DNA from 2 places in the Ruminococcus bromii genome. Region 1 is predicted to be linked to the other one. Evidence: predicted binding sites of a transcription regulator. Region 1 holds the regulator's gene; the other holds the start of a gene.
What was found. Region 1 encodes LexA, which represses DNA repair genes until DNA is damaged. Its sites were predicted from a motif close to CNAACANNTGTTNG; they were not measured.

Region 1 (3,429 bases):
ACCGTTGCCGATGAAACCTCAAGTCCCGTTTCGTTAATCAACGCTTTTGAACCAATCGGCTCGCCTGTGTTGATATAGCTTTCAATTACTGCCGATAATATTTTCTTTTTTCTTTCAGCCAGCTCCATACCGTTCACCTCATTTCGTGTCGGATTTTGCTGTTTTAGCACTCTCAACGGTTGAGTGCTAATTGCTATACTCATAATATAATACCAAAGTCAGTAAAAGTCAAGCGTTTTTGAAAAATTTTTTCGTTTTCAGAAAATCATCACATAACACGGTTTGACAATGCGCAGCCGATACTCTATAATCTACTTAGCAATAATATAAGGGTGAATTTTATGGGCGAATTTCTTCAAAATATGTATGTATGGCTTTGGGCAGCTCTTGCCGTTCTTATGGTTGTCATAGGAATCAAATACCGTCATGAACACCAAGGCTTGCTCGCTGTTTTGATGGCTTTGTTCTTTATCTTTATGACCGTGTGGTACGGTCTGCGAACCTTTGCAGGCTATCCGATGTTTGAGGGTACGCTGAATATAGTCTTCCGTTGCATCCTCGGCGGTTTTCTGATTGTGCTTGGATTGATATATTGGTTCACAAGAAAAAGAAAATAAGTAAACATTACACACAAAAGAATCGGGCGGCAGAAATAAAAATTCTGCCGCCCGATTCTTTTAAATGAATAACAAATTTGTTTTACCGTCAATCAGCCGAAAGCATTTATATATATCATATATAGCAGAAGGAACAGCCGTAAAATCGGCTCAGCCTAACACACAGCACACTGCGGCTGTACTTCACAGTCCGGCTTCACGAACAGCGTGCAAGATACTCGCCGATCAGGCAGTACAGCTTGCAGTCGCCGATTTCTATTGCTCTTTCGAGAGTGTCGGTAAAATGTGTGACTTCTTCGGGAATGTCGCAGTAGAGGTACTGCTCGTTCACGGCAAAATCTTCCGCCTCTCTCGACTGAACACACACTTCGTACATTCCGTTCGGGTGCTTATAGACCTCGTAACGAAACATTCTGTCATCTGTGTACATATCGTAAATCACATAGTCACGCATTTTATCACTTCCTCTCAAATGTATTATCTTGCAGATTGCAAACAGTATTTTGTTATTTCGTTTCTAAAAACTCCTGTACTCTTTCGAAAAGGAACGGCTGAATTGTAGGGTATGTCAAATTTTTTGGTATATCGTCAAAAAGATTAATCTTTTCAATTTCAAGCGGCGGCAGTTCTTCGAAACTGCGAATTTCCGCAAAATAGAGCATTCCGTAATCCGTGAACGAATAGATGCATACGGGACAGATCTCGAAATCCTTCGCCCCTGTTTCTTCCCAAAGTTCACGCTTTGCGGTTGCTTCAATATCTTCGCCGTCCTCACGATGACCGCCCGGAATTTCATATGTATCACGATTTTTGTGTTTGCAGAAAACCCATTTTCCGTTGTATCTCGCACAAATTACGGCGTATTTCAACGGCTTGTCTGTATTAAGGCTGTAAAATTTAACTTTCATAGCTAATCCTTTTAATCAAAATATCTTACAAGCGAGATCACCTTGCCGAGCAAAGCGACTTCGTCAACTATAATCGGTTCAAAATTATCGTTTTCAGGCTGAAGTCTGAAGTGACCGTTTTCCTTGTAAAAACGCTTTACGGTCGCCTCGTCACCGACAAGAGCAACAACGATTTCGCCGTTCTCCGCAACAGGTGTGCGGTGAACAATTAAAATATCGTCAGGGAAAATGCCTGCGTTAATCATACTTTCGCCCTGAACACGCAGAGCAAAAAGCTCTCTGCCCCTTTTTAAACTGTCGGGAACAGGCACATAACATTCAATATTCTCAACGGCAAGAATCGGATAACCTGCCGCAACTCTGCCCAAAACGGGAACATCGGTGTTTTTCTCCATGCCGTTAATCTGAATACAACGGTTCACGCCGTGTTCTCGTGAAATAAGACCTTTTTCTTCAAGTGCCTTGAGGTGGTGGTGAACGGTTGATGTTGAACTCAGTCCCGTTTCTTCGCAGATTTCACGAACTGACGGAACTCTGCCCTCGCCTGCACATTCCTTTAGATAATCGAAAATTTTCTGTTGGCTTTTGCTTAAAGGTTTCATATCGCAACGCCCCTTGTTTGTAATTACAGTATGATTGTACCATACAATTTCAAAAAAATCAAACATTTGTTTTATGTTTTTTGAATTTTTTTATTTTCTCTGACAAACGGACAAATTGTCAGAATTATGTTTATCGACAGAAAAAAGTCGGAGCAGCGAAGCACGGCAAATCCGTATATATTATGAAATAATGTTTAGGATAAAAGCATCGCTTAATCCCTGATATCATTGACATTTTGAACGGTTTTTAGTATCATTAAGTTAATCAAATAATCAAAATTCAACAAGGAGGCAATGATATGTCAGTTTCGTACATGACACATCCGCTTATAAGACACAAAATTACACTTCTCAGAAAAGAAGACACATCAACAAACGAATTTCGCAAATTGGTTGAAGAAATTGCAATGCTTATGGGTTACGAAGCTCTTTCTGACCTTGAAACTCAGGACATCACGGTAAAAACTCCGATTGAGGAGTCTGTTCAGCCTGTTATTTCAGGCAAAAAGCTCGCAGTTGTGCCTATCCTCCGTGCAGGTCTTGGTATGGTAAACGGTATTCTTGCACTTGTTCCGTCTGCAAGGGTAGGTCATATCGGTCTTTACCGTGACCCCGAAACCCACGCACCTCACGAATATTACTGCAAGCTGCCCGATCCAATCGACCAGCGTCAGATTGTTGTTGTTGATCCGATGCTTGCAACAGGCGGTTCGGCTATTGCCGCTGTTGATTTCATCAAAAAGCACGGCGGTCAGAAAATCAAGTTCATGTCAATCATCGCAGCTCCCGAGGGTGTTGACGCTCTTATGAATGCGCACCCCGACATTCAGCTTTATGTCGGCTGTCTTGACCGTGAGCTCAACGAAAATGCATACATCTGCCCCGGCTTGGGCGATGCAGGCGACAGAATTTTCGGAACAAAATAATTTTTTCAAGCATTCAAAAAGCCTGAGCAAAAATGCTCAGGCTTTTTCTGTTTCGCATAAATGTAAATGCAGCAGTGTTAAAAGTGTTTCGGGGTTAGGATGTGCGAAACAGGATAAGGTTTTCCAAAATAACATATCTTTCGGAATAACTTTCAAAGAGCAAGGCTTGCGTATTTATTTGTGACCGGTTAGATTCACAGACCCTGTTTTCGATATTATTATAACACAAAAAACCTGCTTGTGTTAATTAGTCTTTAAATTGCCGATTTTTGACCGCTAATTTTCACGCTTTTGTCGGAGCGTGTCAATCGCATATTATTTTTCGCCCCCAAAAATCAAGCAGCTTCTCCTTAATTTCCGCATAGAGTGATGCGCT
Region 2 (3,429 bases), 960 kb from region 1:
ATACATTTTCTGCGTTTTCTTTTTAAAGCGTTTTCGAGCAATTCCGGGGCATTTTCTTTCACCTCAATATCTTCAAATCGGTGATTCATCTGATAGCATTTACTGCGTGCATCACAGTAAATGCATCCGTGCTGACATCCTCTGTAAATGTTCATGCCATTTGCGGCAGACAAAATTCCTTTTGCTTTGACCTTATGCATATAATCCTCCGCTTATTGTTTGGCATCGACAAACCACCTGTTTTCCTCCAAAAACAGATATCGTTCTTTGCCGAGGATATGGCAGGTGTAGCGTATTCCGGCACCGCCTGCTTTGAGAGATGCCGCATACCGCACATCGGAAATCCTGTCAATGCGGTATCTTCTTCCGTCATCCCACACAATATATTCGGGAATAAGATCTCCGTCACAATCAAATGTGGCAGTAACTTTAACATACTTTTTCATAGCTTGTTACCTCTTTTCAAATTTGAGCAACGCTCACGATTTGATTATAAATATCCGACAGGATGAATTGTGTGATCCTCTTTTGGATTAAAATCTGAAAGTTCCTTGTCATTAAGCAGAACCGCAGGGCGCACAGCATAATTGCCGAATCGCTTTTTCAACATATCAAGTGTTTTGTCAAGCCGCTCATTCTGAATGAGTCGCTTTTCATCAACTAAAAAACTTATTTGATGAGGCTGATCATCGTGAATAAAATCCGTAACGCTTACGCCGATACTTCTCAGCGGCTTTTCCATTTTATAACTTTTTATAAAAAGTTCCGTTGCGGCTTTTGTAATTTTCTTTGTAAGATTCGTGTGTGCCTCCATTGTATGCTGTCTTTTTAATGTCGTCAGTTCATTGTCACGAATATAAATACAAACCGTTTTTGCCATAAATCCCTGTTCACGCATTCTTCTGCAAACACTGTCACACAAAACGAATATAACCTGTTTTACATCGTTAAAGGTTACCATATCTTTCGGAGTTGTGGTTGAGTTACCGATTGACTTTACCTCGCTGTTTTCGTTCATATGAGCAACAGGGGAAGAGTCATATCCGTTTGCAAAGCCGTAAATCAGGTCGCCCCATTTTCCAAGATATGACCGCAACAGCGTAACATCGGCAGTTGCAATATCTCCAATCGTATAAATGCCGATAGATTCAAGCTTTCTGCCCGTTGCTCTGCCAACATACAAAAGGTCTTTTGCAGGACAGTTCCACACAATATCTCTGTAATTTTCCCGTGTGATTTCCGTTATAGCGTCAGGCTTTTTATAGTCACTTCCGAATTTGGCAAAAATTTTATTAAAGCTGACTCCGATGCTTACGGTTATTCCGAGTTCCTGCTTTATGCGGCGGTTGATATCAGCTGCAACTTCTTTACCGCTCATATCCTTATTGTCGGTAACATCAAGCCATGCCTCGTCAAGTCCGAACGGCTCGATTTTGTCGGTGTATTCACTGTAAATTCTCCTCGCCATTTTTGAAAATCGCTTGTATAAATCAAAGTGAGGCGGAACGGTTACAAGATCGGGACATTTCTGCTTTGCCTGCCAGATTGCCTCGCCTGTTTTTATATTGTACTTCTTCGCAATCTCATTTTTAGCGAGAATAATTCCGTGTCGATTTTCCGCATCACCGCTCACGGCAACAGGTTTGTTCCTGATTTCAGGGTGATGCAGACACTCAACGCTCGCATAAAATCCGTTGCAGTCGCTGTGAAGAATAACCCTGTCTTTTTTATATTTGCTTTTGTCAACGGCACAATTAATATTCACAACGCATCACCTCGAACATTTGTTTTTACTTAATTATAGAACACTTGTTCTATAAAGTCAAGCGTAAATAGTTAAAACGGTAGTCAAAAACGAAAAAGAAAAATGTAAAAATTTTTTGATTTGCAAGGCTACGCACTACATATTGATTACAGCTGTGTAACTGTCATTTACAAAAACAAGATATTGTGGTAGAATTTATAATGTTGAATTATGTAAAACTGTCGGATATTACAGATGTTTGTCCGAAAGCTATTTTGTATCGGAGGTTTTATTGATGGAAGCTTACAAAAAGGAATTCATTGAATTTATGGTTGATTGTCAGGTTCTCAAATTTGGCGATTTTGTTACAAAGAGCGGAAGAAAAACTCCTTTCTTCGTAAACACAGGTTTCTACAGAACAGGCGCTCAGCTCCGCCGTCTTGGTCAGTATTATGCAGAAGCTATCAACAACAAGTTCGGTCTTGGTTTTGATGTTCTTTTCGGACCTGCATACAAGGGCATTCCGCTTTCTGTTGCCGCAACTATCGCAATCAGCGAAAAATACGGTCAGGATATCCGTTATTGCTCAAACAGAAAAGAAGTTAAGGATCACGGTGACAAGGGTATTCTTCTCGGCAGTCCTATCAATGACGGTGACAAGGTTGTTATCATCGAAGATGTTACAACAGCAGGCACATCAATTGAAGAAACTCTCCCGATTATCAAGGCTCAGGGCGATGTAAAACCAATCGGTCTTGTTGTTTCCGTTGACCGTATGGAGCGTGGTAAGGGTACAAAGAGCGCACTTTCCGAGATTGAAGAGAAGTACGGTCTTAAAACGACCGCAATCGTAACAATGGCTGAGGTTGTTGAACACCTTTACAACAAAGAATATAAGGGCAAGGTTGTTATTGATGACAAGCTCAAAGCCGCTATTGACGCTTATTATGAGCAGTACGGCGTAAAGGAATAACAGCTTTTAATTATTAATATTAATCAGTCGGGGCGGTTTTATCCGCCCCCAAAGTTTGAAAAAACTTATTTTGCGGTGGGGATAATATGGCACGGACAACTGACAATGAACACAGCGGTCATCGTGAAAGAATGCGTAAAAAGTTCATAGAAAACGGATTTGATGTGTTTGAAACTCACGAGGCTCTTGAAATGTTCCTTTACTATGCTATTCCGAGAAAGGACACAAATCCTCTTGCACACCGTCTGCTTGACCGTTATATCACTGTTGGCGGAGTGTGTGACGCTCCGATTGACGAGCTTATGAAGGAGTTCGGTCTGTCTGAAAATGCCGCTGCATTGCTCAAAATGTTGCCCGAAATGGCAAGACTTTATACCGAATCAAAGATGTCACATGATAATATCATCGACTATGAAAATCTCGGTAAAATATTTAAAGCAAAATTTATCGGTCGAACAAACGAATGTGTCGCTCTCATGCTCGGTGATGCAAAGGGCAAGATGATTTATTTTGATATAATTTCAAAAGGTTCGCTCAATTCATCCGATATGCCCGTCAGAAAAATTGTTGATTTGTCACTTCGTCACAATGCCAAAACTGCTTTTATAGCACATAATCATCCCAGCGGGACGGCTCTGCCTTCGGGAAGTGACCTTGACACAACAATAGTTTTGAAGAGTACGCTTGCAACTGTCGGAGTTGAGCTTATCGA

Region 2: the regulator LexA is predicted to act here: its motif matches at 1,778-1,791, upstream of dinB (DNA polymerase IV).

The regions. Positions count from the first base shown of each region.
Region 1 is NZ_CAKMVP010000003.1:1,529,674-1,533,102, forward strand. Features, by position in the region: gene hrcA (heat-inducible transcriptional repressor HrcA) at 1-203, opposite strand, end outside; gene QDI94_RS07650 (hypothetical protein) at 342-617, shown strand; gene QDI94_RS07655 (hypothetical protein) at 814-1,071, opposite strand; gene QDI94_RS07660 (NUDIX hydrolase) at 1,124-1,525, opposite strand; gene lexA (transcriptional repressor LexA) at 1,537-2,127, opposite strand; gene upp (uracil phosphoribosyltransferase) at 2,427-3,053, shown strand; gene QDI94_RS07675 (LytR/AlgR family response regulator transcription factor) at 3,358-3,429, opposite strand, start outside.
Region 2 is NZ_CAKMVP010000003.1:571,884-575,312, reverse strand. Features, by position in the region: gene QDI94_RS02990 (SPL family radical SAM protein) at 1-200, opposite strand, end outside; gene QDI94_RS02985 (hypothetical protein) at 213-446, opposite strand; gene dinB (DNA polymerase IV) at 491-1,765, opposite strand; gene pyrE (orotate phosphoribosyltransferase) at 2,040-2,717, shown strand; gene QDI94_RS02970 (JAB domain-containing protein) at 2,804-3,429, shown strand, end outside.